2 regions of the Lelliottia sp. GFLA7 genome follow, and region 2 is predicted to be linked to the other one. Evidence: predicted binding sites of a transcription regulator. Region 2 holds the regulator's gene; the other holds the start of a gene.
What was found. The regulator PurR, encoded in region 2, represses purine synthesis genes. The targets are predictions, from matches to a motif close to CANGCAAACGTTTGCNTG.

Region 1 (7,555 bases), on a different contig from region 2:
CGGCAGCATCGCGCGGACCACGGTTTCGATGCGCTGTTTACTCACCGCACTGGCGACAAACAGCACCGAACCCACCGGCGGCGTAATCAGTCCGATCCCCAGATTGACCATCATGATCATGCCGAAATGCACCGGATCGATACCCAGCGAGTTGGTCACTGGCAACAGCACCGGCGTCAAAATCAGAATCAGCGGCGCCATGTCCATCAGCGTGCCAATCAGCAGCAACATGATGTTGAGGTACATCAGGATCACGTACTTGTTATCCGACAGCGACGTGAAGAACTCGGTGATCCGCGTCGGGAGCTGCATGTAGGTCATCACCGCGCCAAACGCCGCCGCAAAACCAATCAGGATCATCACGATCGTGACCGTTTTCACCGTGCGGCACATCAGCTTCGGCAGCTCTTTCCACTTGTAGTCGCGGTAGATAAACATGGTGACGAAAAACGCCCACAGGCAGGCGACGGCCGCCGATTCTGTCGCTGTGAAGATGCCGGACAAAATCCCGCCCAGAATAATCACCACCGTCAATAGCCCCCACAGCGCATCGAAGAAAATCTTCACCGCCTGCTTAAACGGGATTTTTTCGCCCTTCGGATAGCCGCGCTTATGCGCGAAACCGAGGCACAAAATCATCAGGCAGAAACCGAGCAGCAGCCCCGGTAACACCCCCGCGATAAACAGCGTGGCGATCGACACCGTACCGCCCGCCGCCAGCGAGTAAATCACCGAGTTATGGCTGGGCGGAATCAAAATCGCCTGCACCGATCCGCTGGCCGTCACCGCTGCAGCGTACTCGCGCGGATACCCCTTTTTCTCCATTTCCGGGATCATCACGCTGCCGATTGATGCCGTATCCGCCACCGACGATCCGGAAATCGCGCCAAAAAACGTTGATGCGACGATATTGACCAGCGACAGTCCGCCACGAATGAAGCCGACGAAAATGTACGCGAAGTTCACCAGCCGTCGCGCAATGCCTCCTTCCGCCATGATCGCGCCCGCCAGGATAAAGAACGGGATCGCCAGCAGCGTGAATTTATTCACCCCGCTGGTAATCTGGATCATCAACGCTTCCAGCGGCAAATCAATCCACAGCGCACCTGCAACCGCACTTAGCCCGACAGCAAAAGCCACCGGCATCCCCAGCGCCAACAAAATGGCGAGGGTGAATAACAAAATAAACGCATCCATTGTTCACCCCTTAACTGTGGTTACCGATCAATACGACCGGGCGGTTTTCCTGCGAGCCAAACAGCAAGCGCTCGATGACAAACAGGATCAGAATGGCCGAACCTACCGGCAACGGCAGATAGCTTTCACCCGACGTGAGGATGGGGAACTCTGCGACGGGCTGTTCCCACAGTTCGATACACAGCAGCAGGCTGTACCAGAAGATCAGTGCGGAAATCAGCAGCATCAGCAGATCCACTGCCCTGGCGCACAGGTTTTTGAGCATGTCGGGCAAGCGATCGGTGAGCATATTCACGGCGATATGCGACCCGGCGCGGTACCCCACCGCCGCACCGATAAAGGTGAAAGTCACCATGCAAATAATCGCGATCGGTTCCGGCCAGGATTCCCCGCGATTGAGCACATAGCGCGAGAAAATGCCGATGGGGATAACAATCGTCATGACCAGCAGCGACACGCCCGCGACGGCCATAGCGAACAGGTACAGGCGGTCCATCCACTTCAGGTAGAGTTCGGACATACGTCCTCCACGAACACGTTAGGGTTTACTTGACGTCCGCGATGGCCTGCATCAGTTCCTTGTGCTTATCGCCGTACTGCGCGCGCACCGGTTCTGTCGCTTTGATAAACACCGCTTTGTCGATATCGTGGAATTGCACGCCGCCCGCTTTCATTTTATCCAGCGCCTGCTGGTTGTAAGCGTCCCAGAGTTTGCGCTGTTCAAATTGCGCTTCACGGGCCAGAGTTTTGATTTTCTGCTGCTCATCAGCGCTGAGTTTGTCCCATTTCACTTTGGAGTACAGGAGCATTTCCGGCGTGATGAAGTGGCCGCTGAGGGTGTAGTTTTTGGCAACCGGCATGTAGTTATGCGCCACAAAGGTTGGCGGATTGTTTTCCGCGCCGTCGATCACCCCGGTTTGCATCCCGCTATAGACTTCGCTGACGCCCATCGCCACCGAGTTTGCCCCCATCGCTTTCAAGGTCGCCAGTGCGACAGGGCTGCCCTGCACGCGGATTTTCTTGCCTTTCAGGTCTTCTGGTTTGACGATCGGCTCTTTGGTGATCAGATTACGCGTGCCGGAGTCCATCCAGCCCAGAAACACCAGGCGCGATTTCGGGTTAGCCGTGAGTTTTTCGCCAATCTCTTTGCCGATATCACCGTCGATCACCTTGTGCATATGGTCTTCATCGCGGAACACGTAGGGCAGTGTGAACACTTCGATATCCGGCAAAATCGCCGCAACAGGTGCCATTGAGACGCGAATGATATCGATAGCGCCCATCTGCGCCTGCTCAATCATTTGCTTTTCGTCGCCCAGGACACCGCCAGGGAAGACTTTGATCTCCAGCTTGCCATCGGTTTGTTGGTTGAGTTTTTCACCCATGTTTTGCACGGCCACCACGTTTGGGTAGCCTTCAGGGTGAACATCAGCAGCTTTAATCGTTTGCGCTGCCGCCGTGGTGGCGAACAGCAGTGACGCGGTGGACAGGCACAAAGAGGCCAGTAACGGCTTGAGGGTCGTTTTCATCGGGTCAACTCCAGGGTAGTGAGATAAGCGTTAAAACGTTGTTTTAGTTTTACGCTTAAAAATTAGACTACGTCCTGGAAAGCAGAGGTGAAGCAACTCACAAAAGCGATAAGTTTTGAAACGATGGTTTGAAATCGTAGATTCGATCACGCGCCTTTGCGTAAAAGATAGCGATACGGCAGCGCTTCGGTCTCTTGTGCGATCAGCTCATGTTCCATAAAAGTACAGAAACCGGGGATGTCTCGCGTGGTCGCCGGATCGTCGGCAATGATTAAAAGCGTTTCGCCGGTTTGCATCGTGCGCACGGTTTTACGCACCATCATAACAGGCTCCGGGCAGCGAAGGCCCTGGGCATCAAGGGTGTGGTCTGGAGTGGAAAACAGGTCGGTCATCATCGCCTCAATCATCTAAAAACGGCTGTAGTTTACGCCGCGTTTTTGGCAAAGCAAACCAGGTTAACGATTGCGTGAAAATTAGCCATTGCAATGTGTTGTCAAAGCAGTATTATGCGGCCGGTTCAGAATCTGGACCATCAGGCGTTGCTGTTGAAGCCTAAGGTGTCAGATTCAAATTGGGTTCCCTCACCCCAAACATTAATCAAAAAGGTCACAATATGACGCAGTTCTCTCAATCGCAGCGCGTAAAAGCGTTGTTCTGGCTATCGCTTTTTCATCTGCTGGTGATTACCTCCAGCAACTATCTGGTGCAGCTCCCGATCTCCATTTTTGGTTTTCATACCACCTGGGGCGCGTTCAGTTTTCCGTTTATTTTCCTCGCGACTGATTTAACCGTGCGCATTTTTGGCGCGCCGCTGGCCCGACGCATTATTTTTGCGGTGATGCTGCCTGCGCTGTTCGTGTCGTATGGGATTTCATCACTTTTTTATATGGGATGCTGGCAAGGTTTCGAGGCGCTGTTGCACTTCAACCTGTTCGTCGCCCGTATCGCCGCCGCGAGCTTTATGGCCTACGCGCTGGGACAGATTCTTGACGTCCATGTGTTTAACCGTCTGCGTCAAAACCATCGCTGGTGGATGGCGCCGACCGCCTCCACGCTGTTCGGTAACGTGAGCGACACGCTGGCCTTCTTCTTTATTGCTTTCTGGCGCAGCCCCGATGCGTTTATGGCTCAGCACTGGATGGAAATCGCGCTGGTGGATTACGGCTTCAAAGTGCTTATCAGCATCGTATTCTTCCTGCCGATGTACGGCGTTCTGTTGAATATGCTGCTGAAAAGACTCGCAGATAAATCTGAAATCACCGCATTGCAGGCTGGTTAAACGTTCGCTTTATCAGTTGTGATAAGATGGATGAATGAGCCGTTATGGCCGTTTATCGAAAGGAAGAAGTCAATGCGCAATCTGGTTAAATATGTGGGGATTGGCCTGCTGGTTGTGGGTCTTGCGGCCTGTGATAATAGCGACACCAAAACACCTGTTCAGGGCGCGGCCGCAGAAAGTAATGCGACCGGTCAGCCGGTCGAGCTGATGGAGGGCAAACTCAGTTTCGCCCTGCCAGCAGATATGACCGATCAGAGCGGTAAGCTGGGGACGCAGGCGAACAATATGCACGTTTATTCCGATGCTACCGGACAGAAAGCCGTCATTGTGATTGTGGGCGACGACTCCAACGAAGATCTGGCCGTGCTGGCGAAGCGTCTGGAAGATCAGCAGCGTAGCCGCGACCCGCAGCTCCAGGTCGTGACCAACAAATCTATCGAACTGAAAGGCCGCACTCTGCAACAGCTGGACAGCATCATCTCCGCAAAGGGCCAGACCGCTTACTCTTCCGTAGTGCTTGGTAAAGTAGACGGCAAACTGCTGACCCTGCAGATCACGCTGCCAGCAGAAGATCAGCAGAAAGCACAGACCACGGCTGAAAACATTATCAATACCATCGTCATCAAGTAACGTTTGATGAGGATTCAACGGCCTCCGGCGTTTGCGTCGGAGGCCGTTTTTTTAAGCGCCATGTCAGCAGGAATGCCGCACCCACCAGCCCCGCTGCCGCCAGATAAATCACCGGTACGCCCGCCCACGCCATGAGCAACCCTGCCAGTGGCCCGGTTACGCCCAGGGACATATCCATAAATACCGTATAGGTCGCCAGCGCCGAGCCCTGATTTTGCTGCGGCACTGCTTTAACCGCCACCACACCGAGTGCCGGAAAGACCAATGAAAACCCTGCGCCCGCGAGGAACACACCGATTTTTGCAACCCATGGCTCGTCGGCGATCCCGGTCAGCAGAAGGCCGATAATCTCAACGGCGAAGCAAATCATCGCCACATTCAGGCCGCCCAGACGGTTGATGCCGTTCGGGAACAGTAGACGCGCCCCGACAAACGCGCAGCTAAACAGCGTCAGCGCAAACGCTGCGCCGTCCCAGCCTTTCGCGTCGTAGAACAGCGTGATAAAGGTGGCGATCACGCCGAAACCGGCGGAGGCCAGCGCCAGCGCCATGCCGTACGGCCAGACGCGCCCGAGCACGGCGCGAAACGGTAGCGGCTTGCCTTTCGTGGCTTTGACTTTCGGTCGCGGAATCGCCAGTAAAATGGCAATAAACGCGACGGCCATAATGGTTAACGCCAGCCCGTGCAGCCCGCCCCACGCATAGCACAGCACGCCAAGCGGCGCGCCGAGTGCCATCGCGCCGTAGGTGACAATCCCGTTCCACGAAATCACGCGGCCAATGTGCGCATTACCGACGACGCCTACGCCCCACAGCGTTGAGCCGGTTCCCGCCAGGCTTTGCCCTATCCCCAGAATCACTCGCCCAAGGCACAGCAGCGCCAGACTCATTATCGGCCAGCCGCTGGTGGTGGCCGCCAGCAAATAGCTCAGGCCGCTCAGGAAACAGCCGCATAACCCGACGACGACAATACTCTTTGGCCCAAACAGGTCGGCATATCGCCCCGACTGTGGACGGCTCAACAGCGTGGCGAAATATTGCAGGCTGATCACCAGCCCCGCCCAGAAAGCGCTATACCCCATCACGTCGTGGACGTAACCGGGCAAAACCGCCAGCGGCAGACCGATGGTGAGATAGCTGGCGAAATTAAACATGACAACAGAAACGATGCGCAGATTGAGGCGCAATCCGCTAAGTGCCGGTTCGGCGGCAGGTACGGGCATGACTTTCTACCTGGATTTTTGCAACAGTGTTTCACTATTACCACGTCACGCGGTGAAAATCAGCCGCGAATTTCAGATTAACAGCCTCAAGCGAAGCGCATCGCAGGCACTACACTTAACGAGCACACAACATAAGGAATCAGCATGACATCCGCTCAGCCCGATAAAACGGGTCTCCATATTCTGTTAAAACTCGCCTGTCTGGTGGTGATCCTCGCGGGGATCCACGCCGCAGCCGACATTATTGTTCAACTTTTACTGGCGCTCTTTTTCGCTATTGTTCTCAATCCATTAGTCACCTGGTTTATCCGTCGAGGCATCAAACGGCCGGTGGCGATCACCATCGTTGTCCTGGTCATGCTGATCGTGCTGACTGCGCTGTTCGGCGTGCTGGCAGCATCGCTCAGTGAATTTTCTACGATGCTCCCCAAATACAACAAAGAGCTGACCCGCAAGGCGCTGGAATTACAGGAGATGCTGCCGTTCCTCAATCTTCATATGTCACCTGAGCGCATGTTGCAGCGTATGGATTCAGAAAAAATCATGACCTTCGCCACCACGCTGATGACCGGGCTTTCGGGCGCGATGGCCAGCATTTTGCTGCTGGTGATGACGGTGGTCTTTATGCTGTTTGAGGTGCGCCATGTCCCTTACAAGCTACGCTTTGCGCTGAACAATCCGCAAATTCATATTGCGGGCCTGCACCGCGCGCTGAAAGGCGTATCCAAATATCTGGCGCTGAAAACGCTACTGAGCCTGTGGACCGGGGTGATTGTGTGGCTGGGGTTGACGCTGATGGGCGTACAGTTCGCACTGATGTGGGGCGTGCTGGCGTTTCTGCTGAACTACGTGCCAAATATCGGCGCGGTGCTTTCCGCCGTGCCGCCAATGATCCAGGCGTTTCTGTTCAATGGTATTTACGAATGTATGCTGGTCGGCGCGCTGTTCCTGGTGGTGCATATGATATTGGGAAATATTTTAGAACCACGCATGATGGGCCACCGCCTGGGCATGTCAACGATGGTCGTCTTCCTGTCATTATTAATCTGGGGATGGCTGCTCGGCCCGGTGGGTATGCTGCTTTCCGTACCACTCACCAGCGTCTGTAAAATATGGATGGAAACCACCAAAGGCGGTGGAAAACTGGCGATTCTTCTTGGGCCAGGGCGACCCAAAAGCCGGCTTCCGGGCTAAATATATCTTCATGAAACCCTTGCTACAGTGATACCGTGCCCCTCTCGTCATCAACGCATTATTATGCGTGATACGATAGGGGCCTGCGGGGCGATAGAAGCGCGGATAGGCCTGCAGAGGGTTCGCCCCGACGCGCAATTTAAGACAACCTGATGAGCAATTTGGCGCTTTAGATTATATTATGGGGTGGCACGTCAGATTGACTGTGAATATCTGCAAAGCAATAATTTCGCCTTTGGCGGCATTAACACCTCCATCATCATTAAACGTTGGGCGTAACTATGTACCAGTTGGTACTGGGAAAAATTTCGACTCTTACCGCTGACCCTTTGGTGTCAGCGCTTGCAGACAGGGCGCCACAGGGTGCCCGTCGCGCCCGCTGGCTGGCGGGCCGTACGCTGCTTGCGCGTGCGTTGTCTCCCGCCTCGTTGCCGGAAATCGTCTTTGGCGATCAGGGGAAACCCGCGTTTGTCGATGCAAAGCCATTCTGGTTCAACCTGAGCC
Region 2 (9,733 bases):
TCTACCCTTACACTCAATAGGGTTATTGGGTGTGCATAAAATAATAAGGAGAGAAGCAATGTCGTTCGAATTACCTGCATTACCGTATGCAAAAGACGCCCTGGTCCCCCATATTTCCGTGGAAACCCTGGAGTACCATTACGGCAAACATCATCAGACCTATGTCACCAACCTGAACAATCTGATCAAAGATACGGCCTTTGAAGGGAAAACCCTGGAAGAGATCGTACGCAGCTCAGAGGGCGGTGTCTTCAACAACGCCGCGCAGGTCTGGAATCACACGTTCTACTGGAACTGTCTGGCGCCAAACGCAGGCGGAGAACCGACTGGCGAGCTGGCAACTGCCATCAATAACGCTTTCGGTGGCTTTGCAGACTTTAAAGCGAAGTTTACGGATGCGGCGGTTAAAAACTTTGGTGCAGGCTGGACCTGGCTGGTCAAAGAGGCGGATGGCAAACTGGCAATCGTGTCAACGTCAAACGCAGGAACACCGTTGACCACTGCTGCCACACCACTGATGACCGTCGATGTGTGGGAACACGCTTACTATATTGATTACCGTAACGCTCGCCCAAACTATCTGGAACATTTCTGGGCGCTGGTTAACTGGGAATTTGTTGCGAAGAACTTTGCGGCGTAAAAGACTCGCAGAAGGGGTAACCCTTCTGCGTTTTTATCACTCGGTTGCGCAAGCCGGTTGCGGTTGTTTGCGCCCGGACAACAGCACCAACAGCAGACCCAGCCCGGCAATGATCGCCCCCATAACCGGAACAAAGCTGTAACCCAGCCCCGCGGAGATCACCGCGCCCCCCGCCGCTGCGCCAAGCGCATTACCCAGGTTAAACGCCCCAATATTCACTGAAGACGAAAGCCCTGGTGCTTCGTGCGCCACGCGCATCACTCGCATCTGCAACGGCGGTACCACCGCAAACGTGGCTGCGCCCCAAACCACCATGGCGATAGCGGCTCCGAACTCATTACGTGCTAACCATGGAATGGCGACCATGATGACGATCAGCAAGGTTAAAAATCCTTTCAACGTGCCGCTCACCGAACGGTCGGCCAACTTGCCGCCAAGATAGTTGCCGATGGTGAAGCCCACACCAATCAACACCAACATTGCCGTCACAAAGAACGGTGTGGCATGCGTGATATCGTGCAGCACGGGCGAAATATAGGTATAGAGCGTAAACATGGCTCCAGCGCCCAGCACCGTCGTCAACAGCGCTGACAGCACCTGCGGGCGGAGCAGAACCGACAGCTCTTTGCGCACGTCCGGACGCTCGCCCGCCCCGCCTTTCGGCAACGAGAAGAACAGCGCGATCATCGCCACGACACCCAACATCGCTGTGGCGAGGAACGACATACGCCAGCCGATGACTTCACCCAGCCAGGTCGCCGCTGGCACGCCGCCAATATTCGCTATCGTGAGCCCCATAAACATCGTGGCGACCGCGCTGGCCTGCTTGTGCTTAGGTACTACGCTCGCGGCCACCACCGACCCCAGGCCAAAGAATGCGCCATGATTGAGGCTGGTCAAAATGCGCGACAACAGGAGGGTGGTGTAGTCCGGAGAGAGTGCCGAAAGCACATTTCCCACTGTGAAAATGGCCATCAGGAAAATAAGCGCATTTCGACGCGCACGATGCGAAAGCAGTAATGTCATCAAAGGCGCGCCGATCATCACGCCAATGGCATAAGCGCTGATCAGCATGCCCGCCGCAGGAATAGAAACATACACCCCTTTAGCGATAACCGGTAGCAGCCCCATGGGGGAGAACTCGGTGGTGCCGATCCCAAATGCGCCAATCGCGAGGGCCAGCAGTGGAAAATTGATTTTCATTCATTAACTCCGGGAACCGTGTCATTACGCGACACAGAAAAAATATGTCGAAAGCATGACAGCAATCACAAAAAATGAGAAGTTAACAAATTGGCAAAAGATTATTGTCGGGAGAGTAACAATAGAAGGAAGAAAACGAGGGAGAAGGCTCTCCCCCGCCTGAATCAGTGCAGAATAGCCGTAAAACTTGCCGCAACAATCAAACCCAGCACGATAATTGTGGTCGTTAACGAAAACTTAAGATCGGTATTCATCAATTTTTCTCCTTTTAATCCCCACATGAAAAGTGAGCTTGCTCATTTTTACACAGTTTCGCTCAAAAATCTTCCTGGATTTAGGCTCATAACCGTTTTTGCGCTTCCCCTTTTCATCAAGATAGGACAAAATTCCACGCTAAATTTATAAGCGTACCGGCCACTGACCCCCTCCTGACGTCCTGTGTCGTTTTCCCGGCGTATCGCAATTCAATTTGCGAGATTAGGGTGAGAGAAGGCAAACGTTTACCTCTCAATTTATCAGGAGCTTAGGATATGGTCTGGAGTGACAGCTAATGGCAACAATTAAAGATGTAGCGAAACGCGCAAACGTTTCCACTACAACTGTATCACATGTAATTAACAAAACCCGTTTCGTGGCGGAAGAGACGCGCAACGCCGTTTGGGCTGCAATCAAAGAATTGCACTACTCCCCTAGCGCCGTGGCTCGCAGCTTGAAAGTAAATCACACCAAGTCGATTGGTCTGCTGGCGACCAGCAGCGAAGCCGCCTATTTCGCCGAAATTATCGAGGCAGTAGAAAAAAACTGCTTCCAGAAAGGCTATACCCTGATTCTGGGAAATGCCTGGAACAGCCAGGAAAAACAGCGCGCTTACCTGTCGATGATGGCGCAAAAGCGCGTCGATGGCCTGTTGGTCATGTGTTCTGAATACCCGGAATCCGTGCTGTCGATGCTGGAAGAGTACCGTCATATCCCGATGGTGGTGATGGATTGGGGCGATACACGCGCTGATTTTACCGATTCTGTCAACGATAACGCCTTTGAAGGCGGTTACATGGCTGGCCGTTATCTGATTGAACGCGGTCATCGCGAGATTGGTGTCATCCCCGGTCCGCTCGAGCGTAATACCGGTGCAGGCCGCCTGGCGGGCTTTATGAAAGCCATGGAAGAAGCGCTGATTACCGTTCCGGAAAACTGGATTGTCCAGGGCGACTTTGAACCCGAATCAGGCTACCGCGCAATGCAGCAGATCGTTTCGCAGCCGCATCGTCCGACTGCCGTATTCTGTGGCGGTGATATTATGGCAATGGGCGCGCTTTGCGCAGCCGATGAGCTGGGTTTGCGCGTCCCGCAGGATATTTCCGTGATCGGGTATGATAACGTGCGCAACGCTCGCTACTTTACTCCCGCGCTGACGACGATTCATCAGCCGAAAGACTCTTTGGGTGAAACGGCATTCAACATGCTGATGGATCGTATCGTCAGCAAACGTGAAGAGTCTCAGTCAATTGAAGTCCATCCGCGCCTGATTGAACGTCGCTCCGTCGCTGACGGTCCGTTCCGCGATTACCGTCGTTAATCGTTTCTACGGGGCCGGTTATTCCGGCCCCCGTAGCCACTCTCTGTTCAGCGTTTCGCTATCACCCAAATAATCCAGCAGCCAGGCCAGCGCAGGCGACATATCGTTTTGCTGCCATGTCAGGCAGCAAGCCGCATCCGGGAACGGATTTTCAAGCTCAAGCGCCACCCATTCTCCGCGATCAATCCGTGGGCGTGCGAAATGCACGGGCACCATCCCCACACACAGCCCCGCCGACAAACAGGTTGCCGATGATTCCCAGTCTGGCGCGACGACCCGCCGCTGGTTATCAAGCAGCCAGGTGATGCGTTTTGGCAGCGAGCGCGACGTATCCTCCATCACCAGCGACGGCCAGTTGCGCAACACGTCGTCACTCAGCGGGCCGTCCATCGCAGCCAGAGGATGATCGCTTGCCACCACGCAACTCCAGCTCAGCGTTCCCATATCCCTAAAGGCGTAACGCCCCCCGACGGGAATGGCCTGCGTCGCGCCGATCGCCATCTCCACCCTGCCGTCCGATAGCGCATCCCATACGCCATTAAACACTTCCTGGGAGACGCGAAGTTCCACATCCGAGAAATGGCGGTAGAAATCAACCACCATCTGCCGCGTCCGTTCAGGTTTTACGATGTTATCCACCGCAATCGAAAGATGACCGCGCCAGCCATTGGCAATCTGCTGGCACTGTTCACGTGTGATCATCATTTTTTTGATAACAGATCGGCCTTCTTTCAAAAACCATACGCCAGCGGGGGTCAGAACGACGTCGCGATGACGGCGTTCGAACAGCGGTACCGCCAGCCACTCCTCCATCTGACGTACCGTATAGCTGACGGCAGAAGGTACGCGATGCAGTTCCTGCGCGGCTCCACTAAAGCTGCCATTCCGGGCGACAGCATCCACGACTTCTAAAGAATATTCAGACCACATTTTTTGCCTGCAAAATTTTTGAACGCAACCGCCAAATATTAGCGTTTCACAAGCCAGATTGCACTCCCTACACTCTGCGCCAATGTACACCTGCTTTCATTAGGAAATAACAATGCAACCCAACAAAGGATTCTTAGTCTGGCTCGGCGGTTTGAGCGTGCTGGGCTTTTTGGCTACCGACATGTATCTGCCGGCGTTTGCCGCGATGCAGCAAGATTTGCAGACACCTGCTGCCGCGATCAGCGCCAGCCTCAGCGTATTCCTGGCCGGTTTTGCGCTTGCACAACTGCTGTGGGGACCGCTCTCTGACCGTTATGGCCGCAAGCCTATTCTTCTTCTTGGCTTAACTATTTTTGCGCTGGGTTGTCTGGGCATGCTGTGGGTGCGCGATGCAACCTGGCTGCTGGTATTGCGCTTTGTGCAGGCGTTTGGCGTGTGTGCTGCCGCGGTGACCTGGCAGGCGCTGGTCACCGACTATTATCCCGCATCGCGCGTTAACCGTATTTTTGCGACCATCATGCCGCTCGTGGGGCTTTCGCCAGCCCTGGCTCCGCTGCTCGGGAGCTGGATTCTGGTGCATTTTGACTGGCAGGCGATCTTTGCCACGCTGTTTATCATCACCCTGGTTCTGATGCTGCCCGCTTTTGCGCTCAAACCCGCTCAAGCCAAACCAGTCGAGAACAATGCGGCTCGCGTCACCTTTATGTCACTGCTCCGTTCCCGCGCTTATCGCGGAAATGTGCTGATTTACGCGGCCTGTTCCGCCAGCTTCTTTGCCTGGCTCACCGGGTCACCGTTCATTTTGCACGACATGGGTTACACCCCTGCAGTGATTGGCCTGAGCTACGTGCCGCAGACCATCGCTTTCCTGGTCGGTGGTTATGGCTGTCGCGCAGCGCTACAAAAATGGCAGGGTCAACAGATGCTGCCCTGGCTGCTGGTGCTGTACGCCCTGAGCGTCATCGGCACCTGGGCTGTCGGGTTTATTCCAAACGTCGGCCTGGCTGAAATCTTAATCCCGTTCTGCGTAATGGCCGTCGCTAACGGCGCAATCTATCCGATCGTGGTTGCCCAGGCGTTGCGTCCGTTCCCTCATGCGACAGGTCGTGCTGCGGCGTTACAAAACACGCTGCAACTGGGTCTATGTTTCCTCTCAAGCCTGATTGTTTCGGCGTTGATTGCCACGCCGCTGATGACGACCACCAGCGTAATGCTGGTGACGGTCGCGCTTGCCGCACTCGGTTATCGCATGCAAGTTTCGGCAACTGAAAACACGCAAAATGGAACGCCGGTAGAATCGTCGCAAGCATAGTCGTGAACGTAATTATGTGATTTACGAGTGATTAGGCTGCTAACAACTTTCAGTTGAATGCGTGATTTTTGAAGCCTATACTAAATTTGGTTCATATAAATACGATAAATACTCTCTGTTAACGGGAGCCGGAGTGCTCCCGTTTTACCATGGAAGGCTTTTCGGCAAGGGTTATCTCCCTTCCTCTGTTCTACGTCGGATACTAGCCTTACGGATAATTCCGTGAGACTTCTCACAAACCATAAAAAGCGGCTACGCTGTTTGAAGGTTCTGATCACATCAGGTGATGGAGAAGCTATGAGTTCATCGTGCATAGAAGAAGTCAGCCTTCGGGACGACAATTGGTCCCGAATAGTCAGAGAGTTACTGAGTCGTGCGGGCATTACCGTCAACGGGCCCGCCCCTTCTGATATCCAGGTCAAACATCCCGATTTTTTTAAGCGCGTGTTACAGGAGGGCTCCCTCGGATTGGGCGAAAGCTTTATGGACGGCTGGTGGGAATGTGAGCGTCTGGATGTTTTTTTCAACAACATCCTGCGCGCCGGCCTTGATAATCAGCTCCCCCATCACCTGAGAGACACTTTACGCATCGCCTCCGCGCGCCTGTTTAATTTGCAAAATAAAAAGCGCGCGTGGATTGTCGGGAAGGAACATTACGACCTCGGCAATGACCTGTTCACGCGTATGCTGGACCCCTTGATGCAGTATTCTTGCGCTTACTGGAAAGACGCCTCAACGCTCGAGGAGGCTCAGTTGGCCAAACTCCACCTTATCTGCGAGAAATTACAGCTACAGCCTGGCATGCGCGTGCTGGATATTGGCTGCGGCTGGGGGGGACTGGCGTATTACATGGCCAAAAATTACGGTGTCAGCGTGGTGGGCGTGACCATTTCCGCCGAACAGCAAAAGATGGCTCAGGACCGCTGCGAGGGTCTGGATGTCACTATTTTGTTGCAAGATTACCGAGACCTCCACGACCAGTTTGATCGCATCGTCTCTGTTGGGATGTTTGAACACGTCGGACCCAAGAATTACGATACCTATTTCAGCGTCACCGATCGCAATCTCAAGCCAGACGGCGTTTTCCTACTCCACACAATCGGTTCCAAAAAAACAGACCATACAGTTGACCCATGGATCAATAAGTACATTTTCCCGAATGGCTGTCTCCCTTCGGTCCGCCAGATTGCGAAAGCCAGCGAGCCTTTTTACGTGATGGAAGACTGGCATAATTTTGGCGCAGATTACGATACCACCTTGATGGCCTGGCATACGCGTTTCCAGGCCTCGTGGCCTGACATTGCCGATAACTATTCAGAACGTTTTAAACGTATGTTTAGTTATTATCTGAACGCTTGTGCAGGGGCATTTCGCGCCCGCGATATCCAGCTGTGGCAGGTGGTATTTAGCAGAGGTGTGGAGCACGGCCTGCGCGTACCGCGATAGTTATTACGCGTCATAAAGCACAATAAAAAATCCGGAAACGATGACCATTTCCGGATTTTTTTTCGCCATATGAACGGTCAGATTATTGCCCCTCAGCCGTTCATACCGGCCAACAAGACTTTAACCGACCAGTCATAAAAGCATTAGCTGAAGAGGCGTAAAATATAATCCAAAATAAGGGATGGAATGGTGAAGTCCGGGTCAGCAAATGTGACACCGTGAGCGCCCAATTGAGAGAAAATCGGCAGTGTCAGCGCGGGCAAAACGCATAACAGCAAGCCGTTAATTCCGCTGGCAATCACTGCCCCTCGGAAACCACCAGTTGCGTTACCAAAGATAGCCGCCGCGCCCCCCGTAATAAAGCTTGCCATGATGCCTGGTACAATAATAGGAAGACCAATGACCGGGAAAATTAAGATACAAACCAGTTCAACAATAAAGCTTATCAGGAAACCGATTAACGTTGCGTTTGGCGCTTTGGTAAACAGCACCATGACATCAACGGCAGGCACAGCACCTGGGGCGAACACGCGAGCAAAGCCTTTAAAGGCGGGAACAATTTCGGCAGTAAACAGATTCACACCCGCTTTAGCCAGATAGAGACCGCAGGCAAAAATAGCGGATTGCTCAAGAATGAAAATAACAACGTTTTTATCGCCTGCGCCTGGGCCATAAACCATCGTCATTGCGTCTTTGACTTGAGGTTGGGTCGCAAATAAACAAGAGATAAGCAGTAAAACCAGCATGGTTAATAGCGTGGCGATATTCGGCTCACGAATAAAATCAAATTTATTACTGATTTTCAGATGTTCAGTATCAGTACTTTTATTACCAAACCATTTCCCCATGTATGAGCCAATAATATAAGATGAGATGGCCGCATGGGAAATGGCATACTCATCCGAACCGATAATTTCACGGCTAAAGCGGTTAAGGATAAAGGGTGACACCGCCATGTAAGTCCCGATCAGCCCTGAACATATAATTACCATTTGGTAATTACTAAATCCAAATTGCATTAATACTGCAGTGAGCGCGAAGGCCATAAATAAGACGAGATGAAGGGAAAGGTAAATAAACTTGAAGCGTGTAAACCGTGCCAAAATAATATTAAGAATCATCGAAAACAGAAGAATAAGCGCCGCTGTCGCCCCTAATTTATCAATTGTTGCGGCCATAATCGCTTCATTGCTCGGAACCACACCCACGATATCAAAAGCTTTTGAGAAAAGTGAACTGAACGCTGTGAGCACTTTCATTAAAATGCTGCCGCCCACTTTTATCATTGTAAAGCCAATAAAAGAAAGCGCCGTCCCGGTTATCAGTCTCGATACCGATGCCTTTTGGAATAACAAACCAAGAAATGCCACAATCGCTATTATTACGGCGGGCGTTTTCACTAACCCTAATAGTATATCCATTATTGTATCCCAGTCAGATATTTTATGCTCATGGCGAGCGTTTTATAAGAAACTCAAATCGCCAGCATACTAGCACTACTCCCAACGGGTTAACTGATAAGTAAATCACAAAAGAAACGCAGTTAACTTTAAATTAAAATAATGTTTCATTTTAATTGTTATGGATAAGTTTCCAAACCAAGGAATAGCGTTATGATTTTGTAACTGCCATTCTAGTCAAGCGAGATTGTGTTTTTTGTGGCGAAAGTTTTTTCAAAAAATAGATTTGATGCGCATGAGACGGATTAGGTTAAAAAAAGCGTTGAGACCACTCAGGCTGCGCTGATAAACGTTGAGGCAAAATGGAGCGTATCGCTGAGTTGCACGCATAAAAAATCCGGAAACGATGACCATTTCCGGATGAATCATGCAGGCGTCCCAAATAACTAAACGCCCGGCACTACAGATAAAAGTACTGAGTTATTCTTCTGCGCTGAATTGACTTGCCGCTTGTTTAGCTGCCAGCACGCGCTCGACGGTGTCGACTACCGCTTGAGTTTGCGGATCAATTTCGATATTGATGCGATGACCGAGCTTTTTGTTGCCAAGCGTGGTGCGCTGCAGTGTTTCTGGAATCAAATGCACACAGAAACGCGTTGGGGTAACTTCGCCAACCGTCAGGCTAATCCCATCTACGCCGATAAATCCCTTGTACAAAATGTATTTCATCAGAGTGGGATCCTGGAGCTTAAACCAGATCTGACGGTTGTTTTCAGAGGTGAGGATTTTTGAAATCTCAGCAGTGGTCATAATATGACCCGACATTAAATGACCGCCAATTTCATCGCTAAATTTTGCCGCGCGTTCAACATTTACCGTATCGCCCTCGACCAGTTCACCCAAATTGGTAATACGCAGCGTCTCTTTCATCAGATCAAAGCTAATACGATTACCGTTAATCTCCGTTACCGTCAGACAGCAACCGTTGTGCGCAACCGATGCCCCTGTTTCCAGCCCGTCGAGCATATGATCCGGCAGCTCCACAACATGGGTACGGAAATTGGGTTTCTCATCAATAGACACCAGTTTTGCTGTGCCCTGCACGATACCAGTAAACATGCTTATCACTCCTTTTTTATCCGCGCGGCTTTGACACCGTTTAATCGCATCACAATAACAGGTGGAAAAACAGGTTGCCAGCAGAGCGCATTTCCTGACGATTTTTT

Region 1: a site for PurR is predicted at 3,178-3,195, ahead of tusA (sulfurtransferase TusA). Genes of this name have one in related genera too.

What each region holds. Positions count from the first base shown of each region.
Region 1 is NZ_JBWLAQ010000011.1:33,469-41,023, forward strand. It holds gene AC07RN_RS19455 (TRAP transporter large permease) at 1-1,197, opposite strand, end outside; gene AC07RN_RS19460 (TRAP transporter small permease) at 1,208-1,717, opposite strand; gene AC07RN_RS19465 (TRAP transporter substrate-binding protein) at 1,743-2,726, opposite strand; gene tusA (sulfurtransferase TusA) at 2,873-3,118, opposite strand; gene AC07RN_RS19475 (7-cyano-7-deazaguanine/7-aminomethyl-7-deazaguanine transporter) at 3,340-4,005, shown strand; gene AC07RN_RS19480 (DcrB family lipoprotein) at 4,078-4,635, shown strand; gene AC07RN_RS19485 (MFS transporter) at 4,628-5,857, opposite strand; gene AC07RN_RS19490 (AI-2E family transporter) at 6,002-7,051, shown strand; partial or broken gene AC07RN_RS19495 (beta-ketoacyl-ACP synthase) at 7,075-7,330, shown strand; gene acpT (4'-phosphopantetheinyl transferase AcpT) at 7,333-7,555, shown strand, end outside.
Region 2 is NZ_JBWLAQ010000001.1:188,366-198,098, forward strand. It holds gene sodB (superoxide dismutase [Fe]) at 59-640, shown strand; gene AC07RN_RS00945 (MFS transporter) at 677-1,843, opposite strand; gene cydH (cytochrome bd-I oxidase subunit CydH) at 2,008-2,097, opposite strand; gene purR (HTH-type transcriptional repressor PurR) at 2,394-3,419, shown strand; gene punR (DNA-binding transcriptional activator PunR) at 3,438-4,349, opposite strand; gene punC (purine nucleoside transporter PunC) at 4,462-5,661, shown strand; gene cfa (cyclopropane fatty acyl phospholipid synthase) at 5,959-7,107, shown strand; gene AC07RN_RS00975 (PTS ascorbate transporter subunit IIC) at 7,251-8,528, opposite strand; gene AC07RN_RS00980 (riboflavin synthase subunit alpha) at 8,988-9,626, opposite strand.